Regions from separate parts of the Mesorhizobium sp. CAU 1741 genome, predicted to be linked through region 1. Evidence: predicted binding sites of a transcription regulator. Region 1 holds the regulator's gene; each other region holds the start of a gene.
The links. Region 1 encodes PhoB, which activates phosphate uptake and scavenging genes when phosphate is short. Its sites were predicted from a motif close to TGTCATNNANCTGTCAT; they were not measured.
Positions count from the first base shown of each region.

Region 2: the regulator PhoB is predicted to act here: its motif matches at 2,579-2,595, upstream of AAFN84_RS13350 (NAD-glutamate dehydrogenase).
Region 3: the regulator PhoB is predicted to act here: its motif matches at 2,564-2,580, upstream of AAFN84_RS10895 (UDP-2,3-diacylglucosamine diphosphatase).

Region 1 is NZ_JBDOQP010000007.1:164,806-169,657, forward strand. Features, by position in the region: gene pstB (phosphate ABC transporter ATP-binding protein PstB) at 1-84, shown strand, start outside; gene phoU (phosphate signaling complex protein PhoU) at 111-809, shown strand; gene phoB (phosphate regulon transcriptional regulator PhoB) at 830-1,516, shown strand; gene AAFN84_RS23260 (ROK family protein) at 1,545-2,789, opposite strand; gene xylF (D-xylose ABC transporter substrate-binding protein) at 2,979-4,022, shown strand; gene AAFN84_RS23270 (sugar ABC transporter permease) at 4,135-4,852, shown strand, end outside.
Region 2 is NZ_JBDOQP010000002.1:1,333,562-1,338,413, forward strand. Features, by position in the region: gene typA (translational GTPase TypA) at 106-1,935, shown strand; gene AAFN84_RS13345 (peroxidase-related enzyme) at 2,013-2,576, opposite strand; gene AAFN84_RS13350 (NAD-glutamate dehydrogenase) at 2,685-4,852, shown strand, end outside.
Region 3 is NZ_JBDOQP010000002.1:846,920-851,771, forward strand. Features, by position in the region: gene AAFN84_RS10885 (DUF3419 family protein) at 1-627, opposite strand, end outside; gene AAFN84_RS10890 (glycosyltransferase family 1 protein) at 624-1,673, opposite strand; gene AAFN84_RS10895 (UDP-2,3-diacylglucosamine diphosphatase) at 1,683-2,519, opposite strand; gene AAFN84_RS10900 (feruloyl-CoA synthase) at 2,628-4,439, opposite strand; gene AAFN84_RS10905 (crotonase/enoyl-CoA hydratase family protein) at 4,549-4,852, shown strand, end outside.

The DNA of each region.
Region 1 (4,852 bases):
GTCGAGGAAGGCCCAACCGACCTGATCTTCACCAGCCCGGGCGAAAAGCGCACGCAGGACTACATCACCGGCCGTTTCGGCTGAGCAGGCTCGCGCAAAGGAGACCACCAATGGGTGAGCATACAGTCACGTCCTTCGATGACGAACTCAACGAGATCGACAGGCTGATCCGCGACATGGGCGATCTGGCAGGGGCGATGGTGGCCGCGGCCACGCGCTCGCTGATAGAGACGGATGCCCCGTTGGCTCAGCGGGTGATTTCCGACGATGCCGTCATGGATGCACGCCAACGGGAACTAGACGAGCGCGCCATCACGTTGATCGCCAAGCGCCAGCCGATGGCGCAGGACCTGCGCTCGGTGGTGGGCGCGATCCGGATGGCGGCCGACCTCGAGCGCATCGGCGATCTGGCCAAGAACATCGCCAAGCGCGTCAATGCGGTGGGCGAGGGCGCAACGCCGCGCAAGCTGTCGCACTCCATCGAGGCGATGGCGCAAATGGTGATGGAGCAGGTGGCTCTGGTCATCTCCGCCTACGAAGCGCGCAACGCCGAGGGGCTGATAACCTTGCGTGCGGACGACGAGAACATCGATATCCAGTACACTGCGGTGTTCCGCGAGCTGCTGACCTACATGATGGAGGATCCGCGCAACATCACGGGCTGCACCCATCTGCTGTTCTGCGCGAAGAATCTGGAGCGTATCGGCGACCACGTCACCAACATCGCCGAAAACGCCTACTACATCGCCACGGGCCGGCAATTGCCGCTGCATCGGCCGAAGCACGACGAGACGTCGGTCCAGGGCTGACGACGGAAGACGGAAATATGATTGCACCGAAGATCATGGTGGTTGAGGACGAGGAGCCGCTGGGCGTACTCCTCAAGTACAATCTCGAGGCGGAAGGGTACGAGGTCGAGGTCATCATGCGTGGTGACGAGGCGGAAATGCGCCTGCGCGAAAGCCAGCCCGACCTGCTCGTGCTCGACTGGATGGTACCGGCGGTGTCCGGCATCGAATTGTGCCGGCGCCTGCGCATGCGCCCGGAGACCGAACGCTTGCCGATCATCATGCTGACGGCGCGCGGCGAAGAAAGCGACCGGGTTCGCGGCCTCGTCACCGGCGCGGACGATTATCTGGTGAAGCCGTTCTCCACGCCCGAACTCATTGCGCGCGTGCGGGCGCTGCTGCGCCGGGCGCGGCCGGAGGTGCTGTCCTCGGTGCTGAAGGTCGGCGACATCGTGCTCGATCGCGAGACGCACCGTGTGCATCGCGGCAAGTCTGAAATTCGGCTCGGGCCGACGGAGTTCCGCCTGCTGGAGTTCATGATGCAGCATCCCGGCAGGGTGTTTTCCCGCGGTCAACTGCTCGACAATGTCTGGGGCGAGACGATCTATATCGACGAACGCACCGTCGACGTGCATGTCGGGCGCCTGCGCAAGGCGGTCAATCTCGGCAACATGGCAGACGTCATCCGCACGATCCGTGGTGCCGGCTACGCCATCCAGGAGGGATAGGCCTGGCCGCCGCCCTGTGGCCGGCGCTTCAGACCACTTCCTCGCTTCGCACGGGGGCTGCAGCAGCGCCTCTGGCGAAGATTTCCTGATCGACGAACGTCAGCGCCTGGCGGGCGCAGCCTTCGCGGATAAGCGGTATCTCGTCCGGCTCCAGGTCAAACGAAATCGCCGCATTGTGCTGGCCGCCGGCGGTGCGGGCGATCGCCTCGCGCATCGTTGGCTCGATGACGTCGAAAGCCGAGGTGCCGAGGCCGACGATCGCCACCGGCGCCGGGTCGAACAGCGCGAACAGGCTGCCCAGCCCGAAACCGATCGCTTCTCCCGCGCGCTGGAATGCTTCGCGCTCGCGGCCGTCGTGATCGCGCGCCGCCGCCGCCATGGCCAGCATGGTTCCGTCGTCGATATCCGCTACCGGCAGTGCATGCTCGCCATCACCGCGCGCATGGCGGTAGATCGCATAGTTGCCGGCATAGGCTTCGATGCAGCCACGCCTGCCGCATCGGCAGAGCGCGCCGTTGGGCACGTGGATCATGTGGCCGAATTCGCCGCCCGACGAGTGCGACCCCGTGAAGAGTTCGCCCCGCAGCACCAGCCCCATCCCGATGCCATTGGACAGCAGGATGGTGAAGAAGTTGTCGCGATAGCGGTCCGGTTCGCGACCGCGCAGGGCGACCGCTATCATGTTGCAGTCGTTCTCGACGGTCACCGGGATGCCGAAGGCGGTTTCCAGTGCGTCGGCAAACGCGATTTCGCTGTGCGGGGTGATCGGCGACCACATCAGTCTGCGGGCGCTGGAGTCAGTGATGCCCTGGACCGCCATGGTGATGCGCAGGACGGGACCGTGGCCTGGCGGCGCACGCTCCATCAATCGCCGAACGGCGGAAATGACGTGATCGCACAGTTCGCCATCGGCCATGGTGAGTGTTGCCGGGCGGGAAATGTCATGGGCGATCGCCTTGCCGGTGTAGTCGATCAGCGCTGCGGACAGCGCGTTCAACGACAGCACCATCGACACGACGCTTGCCGCACGTGGGTCGAGATCGAGAGCCACCTGGGGCCTGCCGCGCTTCAGCGCCGCGGTCTCGCCGGTCTTTAGCTGGGCGAGAATGCCCTCGTCGATGAGGTCGGATGATATCGTCGAAATCGTGGAATGGCTGAGCGCCGTCGCCGTGGCGATCTCGGTACGGGAAGGCTGCCCGCCGCGCCGCACAGCCGCGATCACCATGGCCCGGTTGCGCTTGCGCAGATCGTCGTGGCGCACGCCGATCGTCATCTGACGTCCTTCCTCCCGCACAATGCTGCTCATTTACCCCGGTCCAAGCGGCAAAGCCAGCATTGCACGCAGGATATTGACACACGCCCCTAGCTGAGTCATTCTTTTTTTCGAGGCCCGAAAAAAAGAGCCTCGCGGTATTGTGTGCAAGCACCAGAAAGCGCTTGTTCCAAGCGCAGGGAGGAAATCATGAAGAATTTTGCAGCCGCCATGCTGGCGGGTGTCGCCATGTCGATGACACTGGCTGCCACCGCTCATGCCGAAGGCAAGATCGTCGGCGTGTCCTGGTCGAACTTCCAGGAGGAGCGCTGGAAGACCGACGAGGCCGCAATCAAGGAAGCCCTTGAGGCAGCCGGCAACACCTACATCTCGGCGGACGCCCAGTCGTCGGCCGCCAAGCAACTCACCGACGTCGAGGCGCTGATCGCCCAGGGCGCCAACGCGCTGATCATCCTGGCGCAGGACGCCAGTGCCATCGGGCCGGCAGTCGAAAAAGCCGTGGCCGAAGGCATCCCGGTGGTCGGGTACGATCGTCTCATCGAAAACGCCGATGCATTCTACCTGACCTTCGACAACAAGGAAGTGGGACGTCTGCAGGCACAGGCGGTGTTCGACGTGCAGCCGGAAGGCAACTACGTCTTCATCAAGGGCAACGGCGCCGATCCGAACGCCGACTTCCTGTTCGCCGGCCAGATGGAAGTGCTCAAGGAAGCCATTGATTCCGGTGCGATCAAGAATGTCGGCGAGGCCTATACCGACGGCTGGCTGCCCGCCAATGCGCAGCGCAACATGGAGCAGTTCCTGACTGCCAACAACAACGAGATCGATGCGGTCGTCGCCTCGAATGACGGCGCGGCCGGCGGCGCGATCGCGGCGCTGGAGGCACAGGGCCTGGCAGGGTCAGTTCCGGTGTCGGGTCAGGACGGCGACCATGCCGCGTTGAACCGCATCGCACTGGGCACGCAGACGGTCTCGGTTTGGAAAGACTCGCGCGAGCTCGGCAAGGCCGCCGCGGAAATCGCCAACCAGCTCGCCGACGGCACTGCGATGGACGCGGTGGAAGGCTCGCAAAAGTGGTCCGATGGCCCCAACGGCGTCGAGATGAACGCGATCTTCCTCGACCCCAACCCGATCACCAAGGACAATCTCGAGGTCGTGATCGATGCGGGCTGGGTGACGAAGGACGTCGTATGCCAGGGCGTTGAAGCAGGTTCGGCCGCAGCCTGCGACTGACCCTGACGCCTAATCTTCAGAACGCCGCGGTTTGACGAAAACCGCGGCGTTTCATTAGGATATCTATCCGGCCCCGCCCGACCACGGGCCAGCGCCGGACGGGAGGACGATCATGTCGGATGCAACCGCCCCAGCGCCAACCGATCGTGCGCGATCCAGCGAGAGCGGGCCGGTCGGCCGGTTCCTCAAAGCCACGGAACTCGACACGCGCATGCTCGGCATGATCGGCGCGCTGCTGATCATCTGGCTGACCTTCAACCTTCTCTCCGGCGGGCTTTTCCTGACGCCGCGCAACCTTTGGAACCTGTCGGTTCAATCCGCCTCGGTCGCGGTGATGGCGACGGGCATGGTGCTCGTGATCGTCACCCGGAACATCGATCTTTCGGTCGGGTCCATCCTTGGTGTCGTCGGTATGGTCATGGGTGTGACGCAGGCGCAGATTCTGCCCGACTATCTGGGCTTCGGCCATCCCGCCATCTGGGCCATCGCCGCGCTTGTCGGCCTTTGCTTCGGCGTCGCCATCGGCGCCTTGCATGGCTACGTCATCGCATATCTCGGCGTGCCGGCCTTCATCGTCACGCTCGGCGGCCTGCTGGTATGGCGTGGCGCCGCATGGTGGGTCACCAGTGGCCAGACGGTTGCCCCGATGGACTCTACCTTTCGCCTGATGGGCGGTGGACCGGACGGTTCTGTCGGCGCCACCTGGAGCTGGATCATCGGGGTCGTCGCCTGCGTGGCGGTCGTGGTGATGCTGGTGAACGCGCGCGTGCAGCGAAAGCGCTTCCAGTTTCCGCTGCGCCCGGTCTGGGCAGAGGCGTTTCTTGGCGCGG
Region 2 (4,852 bases), on a different contig from region 1:
CGACCACGCGCAAGGCCCCTTTCGCAAATGCGAAAAAGCCTGTATAGCGCCGCCAACCGAAAAAATGCCGCGCCCTGACGTGCCGGCCAAGCCTCCGAGAGACTTATGAAGCTTCGAAACATCGCGATCATCGCGCATGTCGACCATGGCAAGACCACCCTCGTCGACGAACTCCTCAAGCAGTCGGGCTCGTTCCGCGAAAACCAGCGCGTCGCAGAGCGCGCGATGGATTCCAACGATCTCGAGAAGGAGCGTGGCATCACGATCCTGGCGAAGGCCACGTCGGTCGACTGGAAGGATGCCCGCATCAACATCGTCGACACGCCCGGCCACGCCGATTTCGGCGGCGAGGTGGAGCGCATCCTTTCGATGGTGGATGGCGCGATCGTACTGGTCGACGCCGCCGAGGGCCCGATGCCGCAGACCAAGTTCGTCGTCGGCAAGGCGCTAAAGGTCGGCCTGCGCCCGATCGTGGTGATCAACAAGATCGACCGCCCGGACGCACGTCACGTTGAAGTCGTCAATGAGGTCTTCGACCTGTTCGCGGCTCTCGATGCGACCGACGAGCAGCTCGACTTCCCGATCCTCTACGGATCGGGCCGCGACGGCTGGGTCTCCGAAAATCCGGAAGGCCCCAAGGACCAGCGCCTTGCACCGTTGTTCGACCTGGTGCTGGACCACGTTCCGGAGCCGACGGTCGAGCCGGGCCCGTTCCGCATGATCGGTACGATCCTCGAGGCCAATCCGTTTCTGGGTCGCATCATCACCGGCCGCATCGCGTCGGGCACGCTGAAGTCCAACCAGCAGGTCAAGGTGCTGCACCATGACGGCTCGCTGATCGAGACCGGCCGCATCTCGAAGATTCTCGCCTTCCGGGGGCTGGAGCGTCAGCCGATCGAAGAGGCGCAGGCCGGCGACATCGTCGCGATCGCGGGCCTGTCGAAGGGCACAGTCGCCGACACGTTCTGCGACACGTCCGTCAGCGAGCCGATGCAGGCCCAGCCGATCGATCCGCCGACCGTGACCATGTCCTTCATCGTCAACGACTCGCCGCTGGCGGGCACCGAAGGCGACAAGGTGACGAGCCGCGTCATTCGCGACCGCCTGCTGAAGGAAGCGGAGGGCAATGTCGCGCTCAAGATCGAGGAATCGGCCGACAAGGATTCGTTCTACGTGTCCGGCCGTGGGGAATTGCAGCTCGCGGTGCTCATCGAGACGATGCGCCGCGAGGGATTCGAGCTTGCCGTCTCGCGTCCGCGCGTCGTCATGCAGAAGGACGACAGTGGCGAGCTTCTCGAGCCCATCGAAGAAGTCGTCATCGACGTCGACGAGGAGCATTCGGGCGTTGTCGTGCAGAAGATGTCTGAACGCAAGGCCGAGATGGTCGAGTTGCGCCCATCGGGCGGCGACCGCCAGCGCCTTGTCTTCCATGCACCGACACGCGGCCTCATCGGCTACCAGTCGGAGCTGCTGACGGATACGCGCGGCACCGCGGTCATGAACCGCCTGTTCCACTCCTACCAGCCCTACAAGGGCGAGCTCGCGGGCCGCTCCAACGGTGTGCTGATCTCGAACGAGCAGGGCGAGTCCGTCGCATTCGCGATGTGGAACCTCGAGGATCGCGGCCCGATGGTCATCGATGCCGGCGTCAAGGTCTATCAGGGCATGATCATCGGCATCCACTCGCGCGACAACGATCTCGAAGTGAACGTGCTCAAGGGCAAGAAGCTCACCAACATCCGCGCCGCCGGCAAGGACGAGGCCGTGCGCCTCACGCCGCCGATCCGCATGACCCTGGAACGCGCGCTCGCCTGGATCCAGGACGACGAGCTGGTCGAGGTGACGCCGAAGACCATCCGCCTGCGCAAGCTTTACCTCGATCCGAACGAGCGCAAGCGCTTCGAAAAGAGCAAGTCGGTCGCAGGCGCGGCCTGACACGGCGTCGAACCTGTCCAATACGTGAAACGGCGACCGCAGTGTCGCCGTTTTCATGATGCCTGCGCGTGAGCCGGCTATCGCGCCATGGCGTGGTATTCGACGTTCGGCCGCATATCGACGGCGGCGGCCACCCGGTTCGACATGTTGAAGAACGAGGCCGTGGCGGCGATGTCCCAGATATCGCGCTCGGAAAAGCCGGCATCGCGAAGGCCCTGCCGGTCGTGCTCCTCGATGGTGTCGGGTCGCTCCGTCAACTTGACCGCAAAATCGAGCATGGCCTTCTGCTTCGGCGAGAGTTCCGCGGCGCGATAGTTCATCACCATCTGTTCGCCGAGCTGAGGGTCGTTGGAGAGCTGCCGCACCGCGGCGCCATGGGCGGTGAGGCAGTAGTAGCAATGGTTCACCGATGACACGGCCACCGCGATCATCTCGCGTTCGAGCTTCGACAGCCCCGATTCACCCAGCATGAGCTCGTTGTACATGTCGGTGAAGGCGCGCAGCTTCCGGTCGTCGAACGCATATGCCTTCAGGACGTTCGGGACGAGGCCGAGCTTTTCCTCGCACTTGGCGAAATAGGACTTCGTCGCATCCGAAAGATCGGTCGCCGCCAGGTCAAGCGCGGTTACCTTTTCGCTCATCGTTTCATCTCCCTTTCATTGTTTGCCGGCCAGTATGGCGACGGGTCGTCAAACGACTTTTGTCTGTTACGATACAGGCAAAAGTCGAGGAGGGGAGAGGGATTCGCCATGGGGTCGGGCAAGAAATCGCCGCAGGGCAAGGCGGCAACGAAGGCAGGCAGCGAGGAAGTCGGAAGGCTGGCATCGTTCCTGCGGGCGCGGGCGCCGGCTGAAGACCTCGCGACATATGACGACGCGGTCTTCGAGAAGGCCATCGCACTCGCCTACCGGTCGCTCAAGAAGCACCGGGAGGGCGACAGCGTCGTGTCGATCGACAACGACCCCGCGCTGGTGCGCCATGGGCGACCGATCACGGCGATCACGATCGTCAACGACAACATGCCGTTCCTGTTCGATTCGATCACCGGCGAGATCACCGAGAGTTCCGGCGAGGCATCGCTGGTGCTGCACCCGATCCTGCTGGTGAAACACAACAGGTCGGGCGTCGCGGAACTGGTCGGCGACGGCTCGGGTGGCAAGATCGACACTGAGGCCGACAAGGTCAGCCTGATCCACGTCCATGTCGGGCGCCTGGGCGAGGATGCGGCCGAAGCGCTCAGGGCAAAGCTGGAGCAGGTGCTGTCTCAGGTGAAGGTGGCGGTCTCCGACTGGAAGCCGATGCTGGCCCGGCTCGACGAAGCGATCCACGATTTCCGCTATGCGCCGATTCCGCTCGGCAAGGACGAGGTGACGGAAGCCATCGCCTTCCTGGAGTGGCTGCGCGACGACAATTTCACATTCCTCGGCATGCGTGAGTTCAAATATGTCGGCGGCGAAAAGACCGGCACGCTGGAAAGAACCCGCAAGGCGGGGCTCGGAATCCTCGCCGACCCGGATGTCAGGGTTCTGCGCCGGGGCGACGAACCGGTCACGACGACGCCCGAAATCCGCGCCTTCCTACATGGGCCGGAGCCGCTTCTGGTCACCAAGGCCAACGCCAAGTCGATCGTGCATCGGCGCATCTATCTCGACTATGTCGGCGTCAAGACGTTCGACGCAAAGGGCAAGCTGACCGGAGAACTGCGCATCGTCGGGCTGTTCACCTCCACGGCCTACACGCGCTCGGTGATGAAGATCCCGTATATCCGGTCGAAGGCCAATGCGGTCATCGCCAAGTCCGGTTTCGACCCGCACGACCATTCCGGCAAGGCGCTGATCAATGTGCTGGAATCCTATCCGCGCGACGAGCTCTTCCAGATTCCCGTGCCGGTGCTGCGCAAGCACGCCGAGGCGATCCTCGCGCTGGGCGAGCGGCCGCGCGTGCGCGCCCTGGTGCGTGTCGACCAGTTCGACCGCTTCGTTTCCGCGATCATCTTCGTGCCGCGAGACCGCTATGATTCCAACGTGCGCGAGCGGATAGGCGAGTTTCTCAAGACGGCGTTCGACGGTCGTTTGTCGGCTTACTATCCGGCTTTCCCGGAAGGGACGCTGGCGCGCGTTCATTTCATCATCGGTCGCTCGGGCGGCAAGACCCCCAAAGTGGAGATCGAGGCGCTGGAGGCAGCGCTGCGCTCGATCGTGCGCACCTGGGACGACGCGCTGCGGGAAGCGGCGTCCGACGCGCAGTCAAGCCCGTCGCTGATCGCGATCGCCAATCGCCTGCCGCAGAACTATCGCAACTCGTTCTCGCCAGAGACGGCATTGCGCGACGCCGGCCGCATCGCGACGATCACCGCCGAAGACCCGATCGCCGTCGACTTCTATCACCTTGCGGACGACGAGCCGTCTGGCGCGGCGCTGAAGATCTACCATCACGGAACACCGGTGGCGCTTTCGATGCGCGTTCCGCTGCTCGAAAACATTGGCTTCCGCGTCATCAGCGAACGGACGTTCGAAATCGCCGCGGAGGACGGGGGGGAGCCGGTCTTCATCCACGACATGGAGCTCGTCAACGCCTTTGGCGGGCCGGTCGATCTGGCCGGCGGCGGGCTGCTGCTCGAAGAGGTCTTTCTTTCGATCTGGCGCGGCGAAACCGACAATGACGGATATGCCGCCCTCGTCCAGACCGCCGGGCTTCGCGCCCGTGAAATCCAGCTCCTGCGTGCCTATGGGCGCTACCTGCAGCAGGCCGGCATTCCGCAGAGCCAGGACTTCATCGCCGCCGTGCTGACCCGCCATCCCGACATCGCGCGCGCGCTGTTCGGGCTTTTCGTGGCGCGCTTCGATACGCAAGGCGGCAAGGACGGCGAAGTGACGGCAAGGCATCTCAAGGCGGCGATCAAGGATGCGCTCGATGA
Region 3 (4,852 bases), on a different contig from region 1:
CTCGTCGAAGAAGCGACGCTGCTCCTCCATGGTGCGCGCGTTCAGCAGGCCGCGCGGGTCAGCGCCGTAGAGACGGGCGACGCGGTGGCCCCAGCCGATGAAGTGTCCGAGCAGACCGTGACGGTAGAGATGGCGGTGGAACATCGAGATGCGCCTGCGCCCGGAGGGTGAGCGACCATCCCAGTAGGCCCGCGTGGACTCATCGAGCGCGGGCCGCACGAAGCGGCGATACGCCTCGACATTGTCGGGGTCGTCGGTCCGCACGTAGAAGCGATGAAAGGACTGATAGTCCGGCAGCCCCCGGAGCGCCGCGAGCTTGAGCCTGTTGAACGCGACATGGGTGGGGTTCAGATCGACGGCCTCGATGCGCTGCGGGTCGGCGATCAGATAGGAAAGCGCGTTGCAGCCGCCGGACGCGATCGTCACGATGCGATGACCCGGGCGGATGGCCAGCGCCTCCATGTCCACCTCGGGATCCTCCCATATCTGGGCATAGACCAGCTTCTGAAACAGGCGCGAGAAGACATATTCCGAAATGCCGGCAGGCGAGAAGACCGGACTGCGTCGTACGGCCTCGCGAAGCCTTCGGCCGGGGCTCTCACGGGTGGACGCGATCGTTGCGCTCATGCGGTCCTGCCTTCCTGCCCGAATGGCATCGTCGCTGCCGGCATCGGCTGGTGGAGTGGACGAAGATGGCCGAGGAACTGGCGCGCGCATTCGGCCCAGTCATAGGTCTGCGCCTTGGCGCGCGCCGCATCGCGCGAGATGTCGAGCGCCGCAAGCGCGGCTTCACGCAAATCCGGCGAAACGACGCCGCCATCACCGTCACCGAGAATGTCGATCGGTCCGGTCACCGGGTAGGCTGCGACCGGCGTGCCGCTTGCAAGGGCTTCGAGGATAACGTTGCCGAAGGTGTCGGTGCGGCTGGGAAAGACGAAGACATCGGCGGAGGCATAAATCTCCGCCAGTTCCTCGCCCCGGCGCGTCCCGAGGAATACCGCGTCCGGATAGCGCGCCTTGAGATGCGCCATGTCCGGGCCGTCGCCGACGATGACCTTTTTGCCGGGCAAGTCGAGATCGAGGAACGCCGGAAGGTTCTTTTCCACCGCAACGCGCCCGACGCACAGGAAGATGGGGCCTGCAAGGCCGAGATCGGTGCGCCGGCGTGGATGGAAGAGTTCTGTGTCGACGCCGCGCGACCAGAGCCTGATATTGGCGAAGCCGCGCTCGTGCATCTCGCGGCCCAGCGACGGCGTCGCCACCAGCATGCCGTCGCCCGCATTATGAAACCGGCGCAGCCAGTGATAGCTCCAGCTCTCCGGCACCGGCAGGCGCGCACGCAGGAATTCCGGAAAACGGGTGTGGTAGCTGGTGGTGAAGGACCAACCGCGCGCAATGCAGACCCGTCGCGCCAGGATGCCGAGCGGCCCCTCGGTGGCGATATGGATGCTGCCGGGTGCGGCTTCCGCGATCCGGCGGGCAACCTGCGATCGTGTCGACAGCACCACCCTGATCTCGCGATAGCTTGGCAGCGGCACCGTCAGAAACCCGTCCGGGGTCAGGAAATCCACCGCCACGCCCATCGCCGCCAGCGAGGCGGCGAGCTGCTCCAGCGTGCGCACCACGCCGTTGACCTGAGGCTTCCACGCGTCGGTGACGATCAGGACGCGCATACCCGCGCCTCAGGCCACGCGCCGTGGCAGGAGCGCCACGGCGGGCGCACGGCCGGCATTGAGCACGGCGCTGAAGTTCTGCCACTCGATCAGTTCCATGCGACCGTCATGGTGCTCGACGACCGCCGTGCAGCTTTCCACCCAGTCGCCGGTGTTGATGTAGGTCAGTCCGTCGAAGTCGCGCATCGCCGCGGTGTGGATGTGGCCGCAGATGACGCCGTCGACGCCGTGACGCTCGGCCTCGGCGGCGAGCGTCTCCTCGAACCGGCCGATGAAATTGACCGCGTTCTTCACCTTCGCCTTGGCCCACGCCGACAGCGACCAGTAGGTGAAGCCGAGCCTGCGTCGCACCACGTTGAGCCTCGTGGAGACGGCGAGCGCAAGAACGTAGGCCCAGTCGCCGAGGAAGGCGAGCCATTTGGCGTGGCGCACGACCATGTCGAACGCGTCGCCGTGAATGACGAGATAACGCTTGCCGTCGGCTGCCTCGTGCACGATGGTCTCGGTGACTTCGATACCGCCGAAATGCGTGCCGCAGAACTCGCGCAGGAATTCGTCGTGATTGCCGGGCACGTAGACGACACGCGCGCCCTTGCGCGCCTTGCGCAGAAGCTTCTGGACGACGTCGTTATGCGCCTGCGGCCAGTACCAGGAGGAACGCAGCCGCCATCCGTCGACGATGTCGCCGACGAGATAGATGGTTTCGGCGTCGTGATCGCGAAGGAATTCAAGCAACGCATCAGCCTGGGCACCCCGGGTGCCGAGATGCACGTCGGAAATGAAGAGGCTCCGATACTGCGGAACCTCGACTGACTGGTGAGAATCGCTGAGCCGTTGCTTCGTCATGCGATGCCTTTGACCAGCATTGCATGACATGTCGATGACTCTGCATGACGGCGCGATGACGGTGTCTGTAGACAGACGGTGTCGCAAACGGACTGCGTGCGGCCGCGACTACCTGCCGTCCAGCGCCACGACGCGCCCCGAACCGGCATAGAGCTCCTCGACCAGGGGGGCTCGGTTGCGCAGCACGGCGCGCTGGTTGAGCGACCCCTTGTCGGTGAGTTCGCCGGCATTCATCGACGGCGGCTCCTCGACGACGAGCAGACGCTTGATGCGCGTCGACGATCCCGACGCGGCTGCGGCGAACGAAGCGAGCTTCTCACGCAGGGATTCGATATAGGTCGGGTCGGCGGCCTTCTCTGGCTCCCGCGGGAAGATCAGCGCGCCGAGATAGGGCCGGTCGGCTCCGGTGATCGCGACATCGCGGATGAGGTCACCGAAATGTTCGATGACGGCCATGCGCAGCGCGCCGGTGGCAACCCAGGTGCCGGTGTCGAGCTTGAAATTTTCCGCCGTCCGACCATCGAAACGGAAGCCCTTGGTCAGGTCGTCCGGGTCCATGGGCAGAAGCGCGTCGCCCAGCCTGTAGAAGCCTTCCTCGTCGAAAGCCGCCGCCGAAAGTTCCGGCTGCCGCCAGTAGCCGGGCGTGATGTTGTCGCCCTTGAGACGCGCATCGTATTTGCCCTCGAACGGCACCAGCTTCAGCGTGACGCCGGGGATGGGCAGGCCGACATTGCCGGCCGCGTCCTGCGGCCAGGTGCAGAACAATGCCGCCGGCGCCGTTTCCGTCGCGCCCAGCCCGGTACCGATGACGATCTCGCGGCCCGTCGTCTCGATCGCCAGTTCCTTCAGCGCGTCCCAGCTATGCTGCGCCAGCGATGCGCCGGCGTACCAGAACATCTTCAGGTTCTTGAAGAACGTCTTTCTCAGCTCGGCGTCGGCCTTGAGATGCGGGATCAGCGCATCGTAGCCGGTCGGTACGTTGAAGTACCAGGTCGGCGAGACTTCCTTGAGGTTGCGGATGCTCTTGCCGATGTCGGCCTTGGTCGGCCGTCCATCGTCGATGTAATAGGTTCCGCCATTGAAGATGTTCATCAGGAACACCTTGTTGCCGCTGGCGGTATGGTTCCACGGTGCCCAGTCGAGAAAGACCGGCGGTTCTTCCTTCATGAAGGCAAAGGATTCGCGGGTCATCACCTGGTTGGAACACAGCATGCGATGGGTGTTGATCACCGCCTTCGGGGTCCCGGTAGACCCCGAGGTGAACAGGAACTTGGCGATCGTGTCGCCGGTTACGGCGGCCGCGGCCCTGTCTACGGCCTGCGTCGGCGACGTCGCCAGGATATCGGCGAAGGTCCGTTCCGCCCCACCGGCGGCCGCGTCAGCGATCAGCGGCACGCCGGGCGCGGCGGCGTTCGCCGCCGGACCGAACACCGTGGCATCGGCCGCGTAGATCAAGCCGGGCGTCACCGTGCCGAGAACGTCCTTGAGCCGGCCATAGTCGCCGCCGGACAGCGAGTAGGCCGTCGAAACGGCCGCATAGGGGATGCCGACATGCATCGCCGCCAAGGCCAGCGTCGCATGCTCGATGTCGTTGCCGGAGAGTATCACCAGCGGGCACTCGGCAGACAGGTCCTGATCGAGCAGGAACTGTGCGGCACGGCGCATGTGGTCGTGCATCTCGCCATAGCTGATGGTGCGCCAGCCGTCGCCGCCGGCCTTGCGGTCGGCCATGAAGACCCTGTCGGGAACCTCGGCGGCAAAGCGATCGAACGGTTCCGTTACGCGCACCGGATAGGATGGCAGCGGATAGCGCTCCGTGACATAGATGGTGCCGTCGGCGGCGTGCTCGACATGCGGCGTCGGCACGAGAAAATCGCCCGAAGGCGACGCCATGCGACGCTGCTCACTGCTTGTAGGCATCACTCCTCCCGGATGCTCGCTTGCGATCCACAATACTTATGTTGCATAACAATCTTGAGGAACACAAGAGCGCGATGCGCGATATTCACGTTCATCCCGGAGGAAGGCAATGGCACTGGTCGAGTATAGCATCGAGGAGGGTGTCGCCCTGCTCACTCTGGCACGCGCGGACAAGCGCAATGCGATGTCGGATGCGATGGTGGCTGATCTTTCCGTTGCGGTCGAGCGCGCTGATGCGGAAGCACGCGCGGCCGTGCTGTGCGGCGATGGCGCACACTTCTGCGCCGGGCTCGATCTCGCCGAGCATTCCGCAAAGTCGGCGGTGGAGACGATCGAAGGCTCGCGAAGCTGGCATCGCGTGTTCCAGCGGATTCGCGGCGGCCGCATCCCATGGTTTGCGGCGCTGCATGGCG